2 linked regions of the Pseudoduganella dura genome follow. The protein of the gene in region 1 interacts with the protein of each later gene in a pairwise test. Links are inferred from orthologs where the notes say so. Each region holds a gene or a part of one and is shown on either strand. Other genes may lie near its edges.

What was found.
Region 2: the proteins of hflC (region 1) and ftsH interact in binary tests that used the Escherichia coli proteins (3 or more experiments, as listed by UniProt). The link is inferred for Pseudoduganella dura from one-to-one orthologs.

What each region holds. Positions count from the first base shown.
Region 1 is NZ_WNWM01000002.1:4,920,321-4,926,341, reverse strand. What follows is about bases 13-3,011. They hold hflC (protease modulator HflC), read right to left. Parts: upstream 1,952-3,011; coding sequence 1,073-1,951; downstream 13-1,072. Other genes in these bases: hflK (FtsH protease activity modulator HflK), read right to left, coding at 1,951-3,011; GJV26_RS21545 (ATP phosphoribosyltransferase regulatory subunit), read right to left, coding at 13-873. Outside these bases: more of GJV26_RS21545, read right to left, coding at 1-12; more of hflK, read right to left, coding at 3,012-3,231; GTPase HflX, read right to left, coding at 3,235-4,371; RNA chaperone Hfq, read right to left, coding at 4,435-4,671; ribosome biogenesis GTPase Der, read right to left, coding at 5,022-6,021.
Region 2 is NZ_WNWM01000002.1:769,944-777,630, reverse strand. Bases 2,310-5,218 are described here. They hold ftsH (ATP-dependent zinc metalloprotease FtsH), read left to right. Parts: upstream 2,310-2,778; coding sequence 2,779-4,659; downstream 4,660-5,218. Other genes in these bases: folP (dihydropteroate synthase), read left to right, coding at 4,758-5,218; GJV26_RS03580 (RlmE family RNA methyltransferase), read left to right, coding at 2,310-2,450. Outside these bases: carB (carbamoyl-phosphate synthase large subunit), read left to right, coding at 1-129; transcription elongation factor GreA, read left to right, coding at 257-733; GJV26_RS03590 (DUF4149 domain-containing protein), read left to right, coding at 733-1,194; ribosome assembly RNA-binding protein YhbY, read right to left, coding at 1,289-1,756; more of GJV26_RS03580, read left to right, coding at 1,800-2,309; more of folP, read left to right, coding at 5,219-5,582; glmM (phosphoglucosamine mutase), read left to right, coding at 5,603-6,961; GJV26_RS03555 (zinc ribbon domain-containing protein), read left to right, coding at 7,430-7,687. UniProt on the Escherichia coli protein: Acts as a processive, ATP-dependent zinc metallopeptidase for both cytoplasmic and membrane proteins. Plays a role in the quality control of integral membrane proteins.

The sequences.
Region 1 (6,021 bases):
GTAGCGTCCGCCGCGCGCCACCGCGTTCGGCAGGCCCGGCACGTACAGCGCGAAGGTGGCGCCGCTTTCGTACTGGTAGCCGCGCAGGTCGGCCAGGTCGATCGCCACCTCGGCGCGGCCGATCGCGGACGCGGCCAGCGCGGCCAGTTCGGCCAGCGCCTTGGTGATGCCCGGCAGGTCCGGCAGCGCATGCCTGGCATTGGCCAGCACGTCCACGTCGCCATACAGGTTCGGCAAGGCCAGCAGCGCATCGCGCGTGGCGGAGGCATACTGTGCGGTCAGCTCGCGCAGGCCCGGCACATCCTTCGCGCGCAGCAGCTGCACGATCGCGTCGTGGTCGCGCGCGGCAAGCAGATCCAGGTCGAGGATCGCGCGCAGCACGCCCACGTGGGCCAGGTCCAGCCGCACCTCGGTGAAACCGGCCATTTCCAGCGACGCCAGCGCCAGTTCCTGGATCTCGGCATCCGCTTCCAGGCCGGCGTGGCCGTAGATCTCGGCGCCGATCTGCAGGGGTTCGCGGGTGGCGTGCAGCCCCGAAGGACGGGTGTGCAGCACCGGGCCCGCATAGCACAGGCGGGTGACGGAGGCCCGGTTCAGCAGGTGGGCATCGATGCGGGCCACCTGGGTCGTCATGTCGGCACGCAGGCCCAGCATGCGGCCGGTGATCTGGTCGACGAGCTTGAAGGTGCGCAGGTCGGTATCCTGACCGGCACCGGTCATCAGCGACTCCACGTACTCCAGCAGCGGCGGCATCACGAGTTCGTAACCGTAACGCCGGAAGTTATCCAGCATCAGGCGGCGCAACTCCTCGATCTTGCGCGCCTCGGACGGCAAAACGTCCGCGATATGTTCGGGCAAAAGCCAATTCGGCATGGGAAAACCGGTTTGTTGAAAAACGTTCAATCGGCACGGCGCGCCGATAGGCGGCGGAAGCCGAACCGCATATTTTACGCGAAAGTGTGGCCAAACAGGAAAAAAACTGCCTTCGGGTATGAAGCCGAAGGCAGTTTTACGGGGCGTGGGCGGTGTGCCCGAAGCCCGTGGCGCAAGCCGGCCGGGCTTGCCAGACCGGTTATTTCCCGGCCGAGCCGCTACCCTTGAAGTACTTGAAGAACTCCGAATTCGGATCCACCAGCATCACGTCCGCCTTGGTCTTGAACGAAGTGCGATAGGCTTCCAGGCTGCGGTAGAACTTGTAGAACTCGGGATTCCGGCCGAATGCCTCGGCATAGATGGCGCTGGCTTTCGCATCGCCCTCGCCGCGGATCTTCTCGGCTTCGCGGTAGGCTTCCGACAGGATCACGGAGCGCTGCTTGTCGGCATCCGCACGGATCTTTTCGGAGTCGGCGGAACCGGTCGAACGCAGTTCATTGGCCACGCGCAGGCGCTCGGCCTTCATCCGCTCGTAGACGGAATTGTTGATCTGTTCGACGTAGTCGACGCGCTTCAGCCGCACGTCCAGGATCTGGACGCCGATCTGCTGCGCCTCGTTGACCACTTTCGAGCGGATCGCTTCCATCACCTTGCCGCGCTGGCCGGAAATCACTTCGCGCACGGTGCGTTTGGTGATCTCTTCGTTCAGCGCCGCCTTGACGATCTGCGCCATGCGGTCGCGCGCCCGGCCCTCGTCGCCGCCGAAGCTGACGAAGTACAGCCGCGGCTCCACGATGCGCCATTTGACGAACGAATCGACCAGGATGTTCATCTTCTCGGCCGTGATGAAGCGGTCCGCCTCCGGCGAGTCGAGCGTGAGGATGCGCTTGTCGAGCCACATCACGTTCTGGAACGGCGGCGGCAGCTTGAAGTGCAGGCCCGGCTCGCGGATCACCTGCTTGACTTCACCCAGCGCGAAGACGATCGCGAACTTGCGCTGGTCCACCACGAACACGGTGGACGACAGCAGCATCAGCGCGATGAACGCGGTGACAACGAAAGTAACGATACGGTTCATTAACGGCCCTCCCGGCTACGGGACGATTCACGTGCGCGGTTCTGTTCGCCGCTGTACGTCTGGTCGGGTGGCGGCAGCAGCACGGCGGCCGGTGGCGGCGCGGTCACGTTGGCGCGTTGCGCCTCGGTGGCGGCGACCTGGGCGATCAGCTTGTCCAGCGGCAGGTACAGCAGGTTGCTGCCGGCCTTCGAATCGACCATCACCTTGCTGGTATTGCTGAAGATCTGCTGCATCGTATCGAGGTACATGCGGTCGCGCGTCACGCCCGGCGCTTTCTGGTACTCGACCAGCACGGACTTGAAGCGGTCGGCATTACCGCTCGCGTTCTCGACCACCATCGAACGATAGGCTTCGGCTTCCTGCAGCAGGCGGAATGCCGCGCCGCGCGCGATCGGTACCACCTGGTTCGCGTAGGCCTGGCCTTCGTTCTTCAGGCGCTCACGGTCCTGGCCGGCCTTGACGGCATCGTCGAACGCGGTCTGCACCTGCTCCGGCGGCTGCACGCCCTGCATCGTCACGTTGGTGACCAGCGCGCCGGACGCATAGCGGTCCAGGATCTGCTGCATCAGCTGCTGCGTGTCGTAGGCCACCTTCTCGCGGCCTTCATAGAGCACGAAGTCCATCTTGCTGCGGCCCACGATCTCGCGGATCGCCGTTTCGGCGACCTGGCGCACGGTGTCCTCCGCATCCCGGTTGTTGTACAGCCAGGCGACGGGGTCCTTCAACCGGTATTGCACGGCGAACTGGATATCGATGATGTTCTCGTCGTCGGTCAGCATCAGCGATTCGGTGGCCTGCTTGTTGCGGGTGTTGCCGCGGTAACCCACTTCCACGGTCCGTACCTGCGACACGTTGACGGTTTCGTTTGACTGGAACGGATACGGCCAGCGCCAGTTGAAGCCGGCCGGGGTATCGTGGCTGTAGCGGCCGAAGGTCGTGACGATGCCCTTCTGGCCTTCCTGCACGATGAATGCGCCACTGGCCAGCCAGACCAGCACGGCAATGGCCGCGACCGCGCCGACGGTCACGCCGGCGCCGCGCAATTCGCTGCCGCCGCCGCCGGTGCCGCCGCCACCGCTGTTGTTGTTGCGGTTCTTGTTGCCGAACAGGCCGTTCAGGCGCTGGTTGAAGTCGCGCCACAGCTGATCGAGGTCAGGAGGACCGTCGCCGGGCTTCTTGCCTTCCTGGGCCTGCCTGTTGTTGTCCTTGTCCTGCCCCCAGCGGGGGTCGTTCAGGGACAACTTCAGGCCTAATCTTTTCGCTAGTGAGGAAAGAGGCATGTTTTAAACGTCGGTGAATGTGGAAATGGCATCGGCCGGCGTGTCGTCCTTCGGACGCGCACTTGCCTCGCGGTGCTGCTGGGCTGCCTCGGTGAGCGACGCACGCAGCAGATCGAGGCCGTCACCCGTCCGGGCGCTGATGAACACGCGTGAAATCTTATCATGTTCATCACGTTCCACCGCCGGCTCCAGGCCGGCCGCGTCGATCTTGTTCCACACGAGGATCTGCGGAATATGGTCGGCGCCGATCTCGCGCAGCACGGCATTGACTTCTTCGATCTGCTCCATGCGCACAGGGCTCGCTCCATCGACGACATGCAGCAGCAGGTCGGCATGGATGGTTTCCTCCAGCGTGGCGCGGAATGCCGCCACCAGCTGGTGGGGCAGCTCGCGCACGAAGCCGACCGTGTCGGAAATCACGACATTGCCGGCCTCCTCACCCATGAACACGCGGCGCGACGTGGTGTCGAGCGTGGCGAACAGCTGGTCGGCCACGTAGACGCCGGCCTTGGTCAGCGCGTTGAACAGCGTGGACTTGCCGGCATTGGTGTAACCGACGAGCGATATGGAGAAAGCGTTGTTGCGGCCGCGCGAACGACGCTGCGTCTCGTGCTGCTTGCGCAGCTTGGCCAGCCGCGCACGGAGCATGCGCACCCGCTCGCCGATCAGCCGGCGGTCGGTTTCCAGCTGGGTTTCACCAGGACCGCGCAGGCCGATACCGCCCTTCTGGCGTTCGAGGTGAGTCCAGCCGCGGATCAGCCGCGTGGAAAGATGCTGCAACTGGGCCAGCTCGACCTGCAGCTTGCCCTCGTGGCTCTGGGCACGCTGGGCGAAGATGTCGAGGATCAGGCTGGTACGGTCGAGCACCCGCACGTTCAGGCGCTTTTCCAGGTTGCGCTGCTGGGCAGGCGACAGCGCGTGATTGAAGATGACGATCTCCAGCTGGTGATCCTGCACGGCATGGCCGATTTCATCGGCCTTGCCGCTGCCGACGAAGTAGGCAGCATCGGGGCTGGAACGCTTGCCGGTGATGGTCGTGATGGGCTCCGCTCCTGCGGAACGCGCGAGCAGCATCAATTCATCGACACTGGCGGCGAAGTCGCCCTGGCCGAAATCCACCCCGACTAAAGCTGCGCGCATGGGATGGCCAGGAAACGTTGAAGCGGAAGACGAAGCTGTGGCGTTGTCGCTAGGATCAACGCGTTACTCCGCCTCGGAATCGATGTTGAGGTTGACGGCGCGGGCCGGTACCACAGTCGAAATGGCATGCTTGTACACCATCTGCGTAACGGTATTGCGCAGCAGGACGACGTACTGGTCGAACGACTCGATGTGACCTTGCAACTTGATACCGTTGACGAGGTAGATCGAGACGGGAACGTGCTCCTTGCGCAGCGCGTTCAGGAATGGGTCTTGTAACAATTGCCCTTTATTGCTCATAACTACTCCAGTTTATGTTGTTGTGTTGGAATTGGAGGCGAAACGCTTGATTTCAAGTGCCGGCTGCTCCTTATTGCAGAGGTAAAGACGCCCTCTGCCAAACGGAAATGCTTCTCAGCTACTGTAACCTGTTTTTGTGAATTATGCAGGGGTGTGCAAATGAAAACGAGGAAAAAAGATAACGTGAAAATGTGAAGCCGGTCCGCGTGCGGACCGGTGTTTCGGCAGATCTCGCGTGGCATGCGCCCACTGGTGCCAGGCACGTTTTCCGGATGATTCGACCGGAAAAATTGTCTGGCACCGGCTTTCGATTGCCGGCGACCCGATCGCGGCAGGCTGCCGACGGCAGGTCAGCCCTTGTCGCGCTTGTCGAACGGGTTTTTACCGGTGCGCAATTCGATGCGCAGCGGCGTCCCCACGAGCTGGAACGTGTCCCGGAAATGCTTTTCCAGGTAGCGCTTGTACGGCTCGCTGATCGCATCGAGGGAGTTGCCGTGGATGACGATGATCGGCGGGTTCATGCCGCCCTGGTGGGCATAGCGCATCTTCGGCCGCAGGCCGCCCTTGCGCTTCGGTTCCTGCTTCTCGACCGCTTCCAGCAGTGCACGCGTAAGCTTCGGCGTCGACAGGTCGGCCATGGCGGCTCCGTAGGCGGCGTCCACGGATTTCATCAGCGGGCCGATGCCGGTGCCCTTCAGTGCCGAGATGAAGTGGGTCTTGGCGAAGCCGAGGAAGTCCAGCTTGCGGTCCATGTCGTTCTTGACCTGGTCGCGCTGGTGCGTCTGCAGGCCGTCCCACTTGTTCACCGCCAGCACCAGGGCGCGGCCGCTTTCGAGAATGAACCCGGCGATGTGCGCATCCTGCTCGGAGATATCCTGCTGGGCATCGAGCATCAGGACCACCACGTTCGCTTCCGAGATCGACTGCAGCGTCTTGACGACCGAGAATTTCTCGATCGCCTCGAACACCTTGCCGCGGCGGCGGATGCCGGCGGTATCGATCAGCGTGTAGTGCTTGCCGTCGCGTTCGAACGGGATCTCGATCGAATCGCGGGTGGTGCCGGGCATGTCGAACGCGATCACGCGCTCCTCGCCCAGCAGCGTGTTGATCAGCGTGGACTTGCCCACGTTCGGCCGGCCGACCAGCGCCAGCTTGATGCCGCGTTCGGACGGCAGCAGCTCATCGGCGTCGTCCGGGCGCGAGGCGAACGCCTTGTCCAGCGTTTCCTGCACCAGGTCGTTCACGCCGTCGCCGTGGGCGCCGGAGATGGCATACGGATCGCCCAGGCCCAGCTCGTAGAAATCCGATACGGCCGAGGTGTACTTCATGCCTTCGGCCTTGTTCACCACC
Region 2 (7,687 bases), 4.2 Mb from region 1 along the record:
TCGGCCCTGCAGTCGCGCGTGACCACGTACACCACGATCGCGGGCGCCGAGGCCGCGGTGGCCGGCATCCGTCACCTGGACGAGTTGCAGGTGTACGATTTACAAGGCCTGCATAAAACCTTAAACTAAGTGCTCACCGCGGGTCTCTGAAGACCCGTGGCATGGTACTGCATGGTATTGTATGGACCAAACGACAGAGCCCGCGCCGAAGCATGGCGCGGGCTCTGTGCTTTTTCAATCATCCAAGAGACGACACATGAATTCTGTTCCACTCACCAAGTACGGCGCCGAGCTCCTGAAGGAAGAACTGCACCAGTTGAAGACCAAGGAACGCCGTATCGTCATCGACGCGATCGCCGAGGCGCGTTCGCATGGCGACCTGTCCGAGAACGCCGAATACGATGCCGCGAAAGAGCGCCAGGCCTTCGTCGAAGGCCGTATCGCCGAGCTGGAAGGCAAGCTGTCGAGCGCCCAGGTCATCGACCCGTCCACGCTGGATGCCGAAGGCCGTGTGGTGTTCGGCGCCACCGTCGACCTGGAAGACCTGGAATCGGGCCAGAAGGTCAGCTACCAGATCGTCGGCACCGACGAAGCCGACATCAAGGTCAACAAGGTTTCCGTCACCTCGCCGATCGCCCGGGCGCTGATCGGCAAGTCGGCCGGCGACGTGGTCGAAGTGCAGGCCCCGAGCGGCCCGCGCGAATACGAAATCCTCGAAGTGAACTACGTCTGATGCCGGCGAAGGCCCGGCTGCTGGAGAGGGCGCGCCTGCTCGTGACGGTATTGTGGGCCGGCAGCCTGTGGACTGTCGGCTACCTTGTCGCCCCCACGCTGTTCGCGACGCTGTCCGACCGCGCACTGGCCGGCACGATCGCCGGGGCGATGTTCCATGCCGAGGCCATGCTGTCGCTCGGTTGCGCACTGGCGCTGCTGGTGCTGCTGAAGTTCGCCACGCCCGACTGGACACCGCAGCGCCGCCGCACGATGCTGGCGCTGGTGGCCGCGATGGCGCTGTGCACCGTCGTCAGCCACTACGGGCTGCAGCCGATGATGGCCGAGCTGCGCGCCGCGGCCGGGCCGGGCGGCGTCATGGAATCGGCCGCCAGGTCGCGCTTCGGCATGCTGCACGGCGTGTCCAGCGTGATCTACCTGGTGCAGAGCTTCCTGGCGGGCTGGCTGGTGCTGAAGCAATAGACGAAGCAAAAACGAAGCAAAAAAACAAAGCAAAACAAAGCAATAAAAAAACCCGGCATCCCGGGTTTTCGCAAGTCCGACAACCGCGTGACGCTCAGCTCAGGATCGCCTTCTTGGTGCTGGATTGACGCTTCTTGGCACGCTTGATGGTGCCGCCTTCGGTAACCCGTTCGTTGCCTTTCAGCATGACCTTGCTGACGGAGGGCTTCTTGGTGCCGCTGGCGCTGGGCTTGACGATGGTGACCATGCGCATGCCTTTGCCGGTCTTGCCGGTACGGGTTTTTTCGGCTTCCTTCTTCGGCCGGTACAGTACCAGCAGCTTGCCGATGTGCTGAACGGGGGCCGCGTCGAGTTGCGCGCAGATGGTTTCGTACATTTCGATGCGGGCCTCGCGGTCGTCGCCGAACACGCGGACCTTGATCAGGCCGTGGGAATCCAGTCCCAGTTCGATTTCCTTCATCACGGCTTCGGTCAGGCCGGCCTCGCCAACGAGGACGATGGGCTTGAGCGGATGGGCTTCGGCGCGCAGGGCGCGGCGCTCATCGGGGGTCAGATTCAACATAATGATTTTTTGGTGGTTCTCTTAAAAGCAGTATTCTACGCGAATGGCAAAGAACAAATTAAACAAAAACTGGTTGCACGACCATATAAACGACCCCTACGTGAAGGCTGCTCAGAAGGATGGCTACCGCGCGCGCGCGGCGTACAAGCTCAAGGAGATCGACGAGGACGAGAAGCTGATCCGCTCGGGCCAGGTGATCGTCGACCTGGGCTGCACGCCCGGCAGCTGGGGGCAATACGTGCGGCGCAAGCTGGCCGGCAAGGATGGCGGCGGGATCAACGGCACGATCATCGGGCTCGATATCCTGCCGATGGAGCCGATCGCCGACATGCATTTCATCCAGGGCGATTTTCGCGAACAGGAGAGTGTCGACCAGCTGGCCGAACTGCTGCAGGGGCGCAAGGTCGACCTGGTGCTGTCCGACATGGCGCCGAACCTGTCCGGCATTGCCAGCGCGGATGCGGCAAGGATGGAAGACCTGATCGACCTGGCCATCGAATTTTCCCAGCTCCATTTGAAGCCGGGCGGTTCGCTGCTGGTCAAGTGTTTCAAGGACATGGGTTTTTCGCAAATCGTCGAGAAATTCCGGCATGAATTCAAGACCGTGGCCCAGAAAAAACCCAAGGCAAGCCGCGATAAATCGTCGGAGATCTTCCTGCTGGGGCGTGGCCTGAAAAATCCCGCCGAACGCTGAAGCGGCGCCGGCCGCGGCGCAGCCTGGCCGGCGCCGCTGTTTGATGCATATCCGTACCGGCGCGATGAAATTGCAACGCCCAGTCGTTGCAAAGCGGTTAAAAAACAGGTGAAAATCGCAAACCGGCCTTGTATTTCACGACCGAAGCCGCACATCGACCGCATGTGGCGCATTTTGCGCCGCCATGTGCGCCGATTCTGGCTGGCCGGGCACGTGCGCGGCCGCATTCGCGCACCTTTAGGCCGCTTTGTAGCACGCTTCGGCCTAATGCGGGTAAAATCGAATTTCTGCTACAGGTAACAGGTGCGCGAGCATCCAAGGAGTTTTCGTGAATAACATGTTTTCCAAATCCGCCATCTGGGTTGTCGTAGCCCTGCTGTTGTTCATGCTGTTCAAGCAGTTCGACAACCACAGCGTCTCCGGCGGCAGCAAGACCATCGCGTACTCCGACCTGCTGGACGAGATCAAGGCGAAGCGCGTCAAGGACCTCGTCATCGAGGGCAACACCATCACCGCGACGAAAACGGACGATACACGTGTCCGCACCACGTCCACGTACCTGGACCGCGGCCTGATCGGCGACCTGCGCGACAACGGCGTGCGCTTCGACGTGCGTCCGCCGGAAGAACCGTCGTTCCTGCAGCAGGTATTCGTGTCGTGGTTCCCGATGCTGCTGCTGATCGGTGTGTGGATTTTCTTCATGCGGCAAATGCAGGGCGGCGGCAAGGGCGGGGCGTTCTCGTTCGGCAAGTCGAAGGCCCGCATGCTGGATGAAACCAACAATACCGTCACGTTCTCCGACGTGGCCGGCTGCGACGAAGCCAAGGAAGAAGTCACCGAAATCGTCGACTTCCTGCGCGATCCGACCAAGTTCCAGAAACTGGGCGGCCGCATTCCCCGCGGCGTGCTGATGGTGGGCCCGCCGGGCACCGGTAAAACACTGCTGGCCCGTGCCATCGCCGGCGAAGCGAAAGTGCCGTTCTTCTCGATTTCCGGTTCGGACTTCGTTGAAATGTTCGTCGGCGTGGGTGCCTCCCGCGTGCGCGACATGTTCGAAAATGCCAAGAAACACTCGCCGTGCATCATCTTCATCGACGAGATCGACGCCGTCGGCCGTCACCGTGGCGCCGGCATGGGCGGCGGTAACGACGAACGCGAACAGACGCTGAACCAGCTGCTGGTGGAAATGGACGGCTTCGAGGCGTCCTCGGGCGTCATCGTGATCGCGGCAACCAACCGTGCCGACGTGCTCGACAAGGCGCTGCTGCGCCCGGGCCGTTTCGACCGCCAGGTTTCCGTGGGCCTGCCGGATATCCGCGGCCGCGAGCAGATCCTGAACGTGCACATGCGCAAGGTGCCGATCAGCACCGACGTGAAGGCTGATATTCTGGCGCGCGGCACCCCGGGCTTCTCCGGCGCCGACCTGGCCAACCTGGTCAACGAAGCGGCACTGTTCGCCGCCCGCCGCGGCAAGCGCCTGGTGGACATGGCCGACTTCGAGGATGCGAAAGACAAGATCTTCATGGGCCCGGAACGCAAGTCGATGGTGATCCGCGAAGAGGAACGCCGCAATACGGCGTACCACGAGTCCGGCCACGCCGTCGTCGCCAAGCTGCTGCCGAAGGCCGACCCGGTGCACAAGGTCACGATCATGCCGCGCGGCTGGGCCCTGGGCCTGACGTGGCAGCTGCCCGAGCACGACCGCATCTCCGGCTACAAGGACAAGATGCTGGAAGAAATCTCGATCCTGTTCGGCGGCCGTATCGCCGAGGAACTGTTCGTGGGCCAGATGTCCACCGGCGCTTCCAACGACTTCCAGCGCGCCACCAAGCTGGCCCGGTCGATGGTCACGAAATTCGGCATGTCCGACTCGCTGGGCGTGATGGTGTACGAGGATGAGGCGAACGAAGGCTTCATGGGCGGCACCAACAAGACCATCTCGGAAGCCACGCAGCAGAAGGTCGATGCCGAGATCCGCAGCATCCTCGACACGCAGTACGCCCTGGCGCGCAAGCTGCTGGACGAGAACCGCGACAAGGTCGAAATGATGACCAAGGCACTGCTGGACTGGGAAACGATCGACGCCGACCAGATCAACGACATCATGGCTGGCCAGGAACCGCGTCCGCCGAAAGCCGGCGTCACGATCCGCAAGCAGCCGAGCGGCGACGGCCCGACGGCCTCGCCAAGCGCGACCGCGCCGGCCTGATGCCGCAGGTGAAGTAACCCGCCAGGGCTGCCGTTGCTGTCAGCAAAAGGGTGAGGAGCGATCCTCGCCCTTTTCATTTTTCAAGTTCCTTCCATCCTATGAGTCAAATCCCCTTTGGGCGTTATCAACTGCCGGCCAGCCGTGCCCTGGCGATGGGCATCTTGAACGTCACGCCCGATTCCTTTTCCGACGGCGGCAAGTTTGCCGCGCTCGACTTCGCGCTGTCCCATGCCGAGCAGATGATCCGTGACGGCGCCGACATCCTCGACGTGGGCGGTGAATCCACGCGCCCCGGGGCGCCCGTGGTGCCGGCGGAGGAAGAATTGCGCCGCGTGCTGCCGGTGCTGTACGCGTTGCGCGACTGCGGTACCCCGGTCTCGCTCGATACCTATAAACCGGTGCTGATGAAAGAGGCCGTGCTGGCCGGCGTGGACATGATCAACGACATCAACGCATTCCGCGCGCCGGGCGCGATCGAGGCCGTGCGCGACAGCGATTGTGCGTTGTGCATCATGCATATGCTTGACAAACCTATAACAATGCAGGATAAACCAGTCTACGACGATGTCGTGCTGGAAGTCATTGCCTTCCTGCGCGAACGGATCGATGCGTTGACGGCGGCCGGCATTGACCGGGATCGGTTATGGATCGATCCCGGGTTTGGTTTTGGCAAGACCGTCGAGCATAATTATGCTTTGCTGAAAGCCGGCAGGCGATTGGTTGCCGAGCTCGGCGTTCCGCTGCTGGCGGGACTGTCGCGCAAGTCGATGATCGGCGCGGTGACCGGCAAACCCGTCGAGGGACGGCTGGCAGGCAGCATTGGCGGCGCGCTGGCAGCCGTGGCCCATGGTGCCCGCATCGTACGCGTGCACGACGTCGCCGAGACGGTCGACGCCCTGAAGGTATGGCACGCGGCTCAATGAACCTAACTGAAGAGAACAATATGGCACGACGATATTTTGGAACCGATGGCATCCGTGGCCTGGTGGGCGAATCTCCGATCACTCCTGATTTCGTGATGCGCCTGGGCTATGCCGCCGGCAAAGTGCTGGTGCGCACGACAACGGCCGGCGCAGCCCGGCCAACCGTCCTGATCGGCAAGGACACCCGCATTTCCGGCTACATGCTCGAGGCGGCGCTGGAAGCCGGCTTCGCGGCGGCTGGCGTGGATGTGATGCTGGCGGGCCCGATGCCCACGCCCGCCATCGCGTACCTCACGCGCGCGCTGCGGCTGCAGGCAGGCGTGGTGATCTCGGCTTCGCACAATCCGTTCCAGGATAACGGCATCAAGTTCTTTTCGGAGCAGGGCACGAAGCTGCCCGATTCCGTGGAGCTCGCCATCGAGGCGCAGATCGACCAGCCGATGGCTTGCGTATCGTCCGAAAAGCTGGGCCGCGCGAAGCGCCTGGAGGATGCGCAGGGCCGCTACATCGAGTTCTGCAAGAGCACGTTCCCGAACGAGCTCGATCTGCGTGGCCTGAAGATCGTGGTGGACAGCGCCCATGGCGCCGCCTACAACATCGCGCCGCACGTGTTCCATGAACTGGGCGCCGAAGTGGTTTCGATCGGCAACAAGCCGGATGGTTTCAACATCAACGAAGGCCATGGCGCCACCGCGCCGAAGGCGATGGCCGCCGCCGTGCTGGCACACGACGCCGACCTGGGCATCGCCCTCGATGGCGATGCCGACCGCCTGATCATGTGCGATGCGAACGGCCGCCTCTACAACGGCGACGAACTGCTGTACGTGATGGTCATGGACCGCCTGGCAACCGGCGAAGTGAAAGGCGCCGTCGGCACGCTGATGACGAACATGGCCCTCGAAGTCGCGTTCAAGGAAAAAGGCATCGGCTTCGCGCGCGCCAAGGTCGGCGACCGTTACGTGCTCGAAGTGATGAAGGAAAATGGCTGGATCCTGGGCGGCGAGGGCAGCGGCCACCTGCTGGCACTGGACAAGCACACCACCGGCGACGGCATCGTCTCGGCACTGCAGGTGCTGTCGGCGTTGAAGCGCAGTGGCCAGACGCTGGCGCAGAGCGCCGGCCAGCTGGAGCTGTTCCCGCAGACGCTGATCAATGTGCGCGTGCCGGCCGGCTTCGACTGGCAAAAGAACCCCGCGATGGTGGCCGAGAAGGAAGCCGTCGAACGCGAGCTGGGCGACAGCGGCCGCGTGCTGATCCGTGCATCGGGCACCGAGCCCCTGATCCGCGTGATGGTCGAGGCCCGCGATGCGAACCAGGCACAAAAGTGCGCCCGCCGCATTGCCGACCTGGTCGAGGTGCCGCAGGCCAACGCGGCCTGACGGGTACCGCCGCGCAGCGGGCCATGCGTGCCCGCGCGCGAGCACCTGCAATCCTTTCCCGGGTAGCCCGATGCGCCCGCTGCGGTCGGCGACAAGCCTTTTGAAAGGGTGCGTTGACGCTGGGGGGGCCAGCGGTTATCATTTTGCTCCGACAGCGGGCACCGGCCCGCTTTTCTTTGTACGGAACCTTTTCATTCTGCCCATAGCTCAGCTGGATAGAGCAACGGCCTTCTAAGCCGTAGGTCGCTGGTTCGAACCCAGCTGGGCAGGCCAGTCTCGCCGGCCGGTCACCGTGCACCGGTTCTCCATTGCTCCCGTCCCCGACGCACCGGCATGACCTGCCTTTCAGCGTGTTCGCCGGCAGGCTTGCCGACCTGGCGCGCCGGCTTCCTGTCGCCTCCCGGCCACAATTTTCACCCGCAAATAGTTGTCGTCGTTATAATTGCACGCTTCTGATTTGGAGGTGTCATGCCGGAGATTCGCTTTTCCAGCAATTACCAGGACTTGAGCCAGTCGACCGGCGTGGATGCCGGTTTCCAGTTCGAATTCTATTGCGAGCGCTGCAGCGACCGCTGGCGCACGCACTACAAACCCTATCGCAGCGGCCAGGCCTCGGGCTGGATCCAGAAGGGCGCCAGCATTTTCGGCGGCTTGCTGGGCAACGCCAGCACGGTGGTCAGCGGCATGGCCCAGGCCGGCTGGCACAGCGCGCGTGACGAAGCCTTC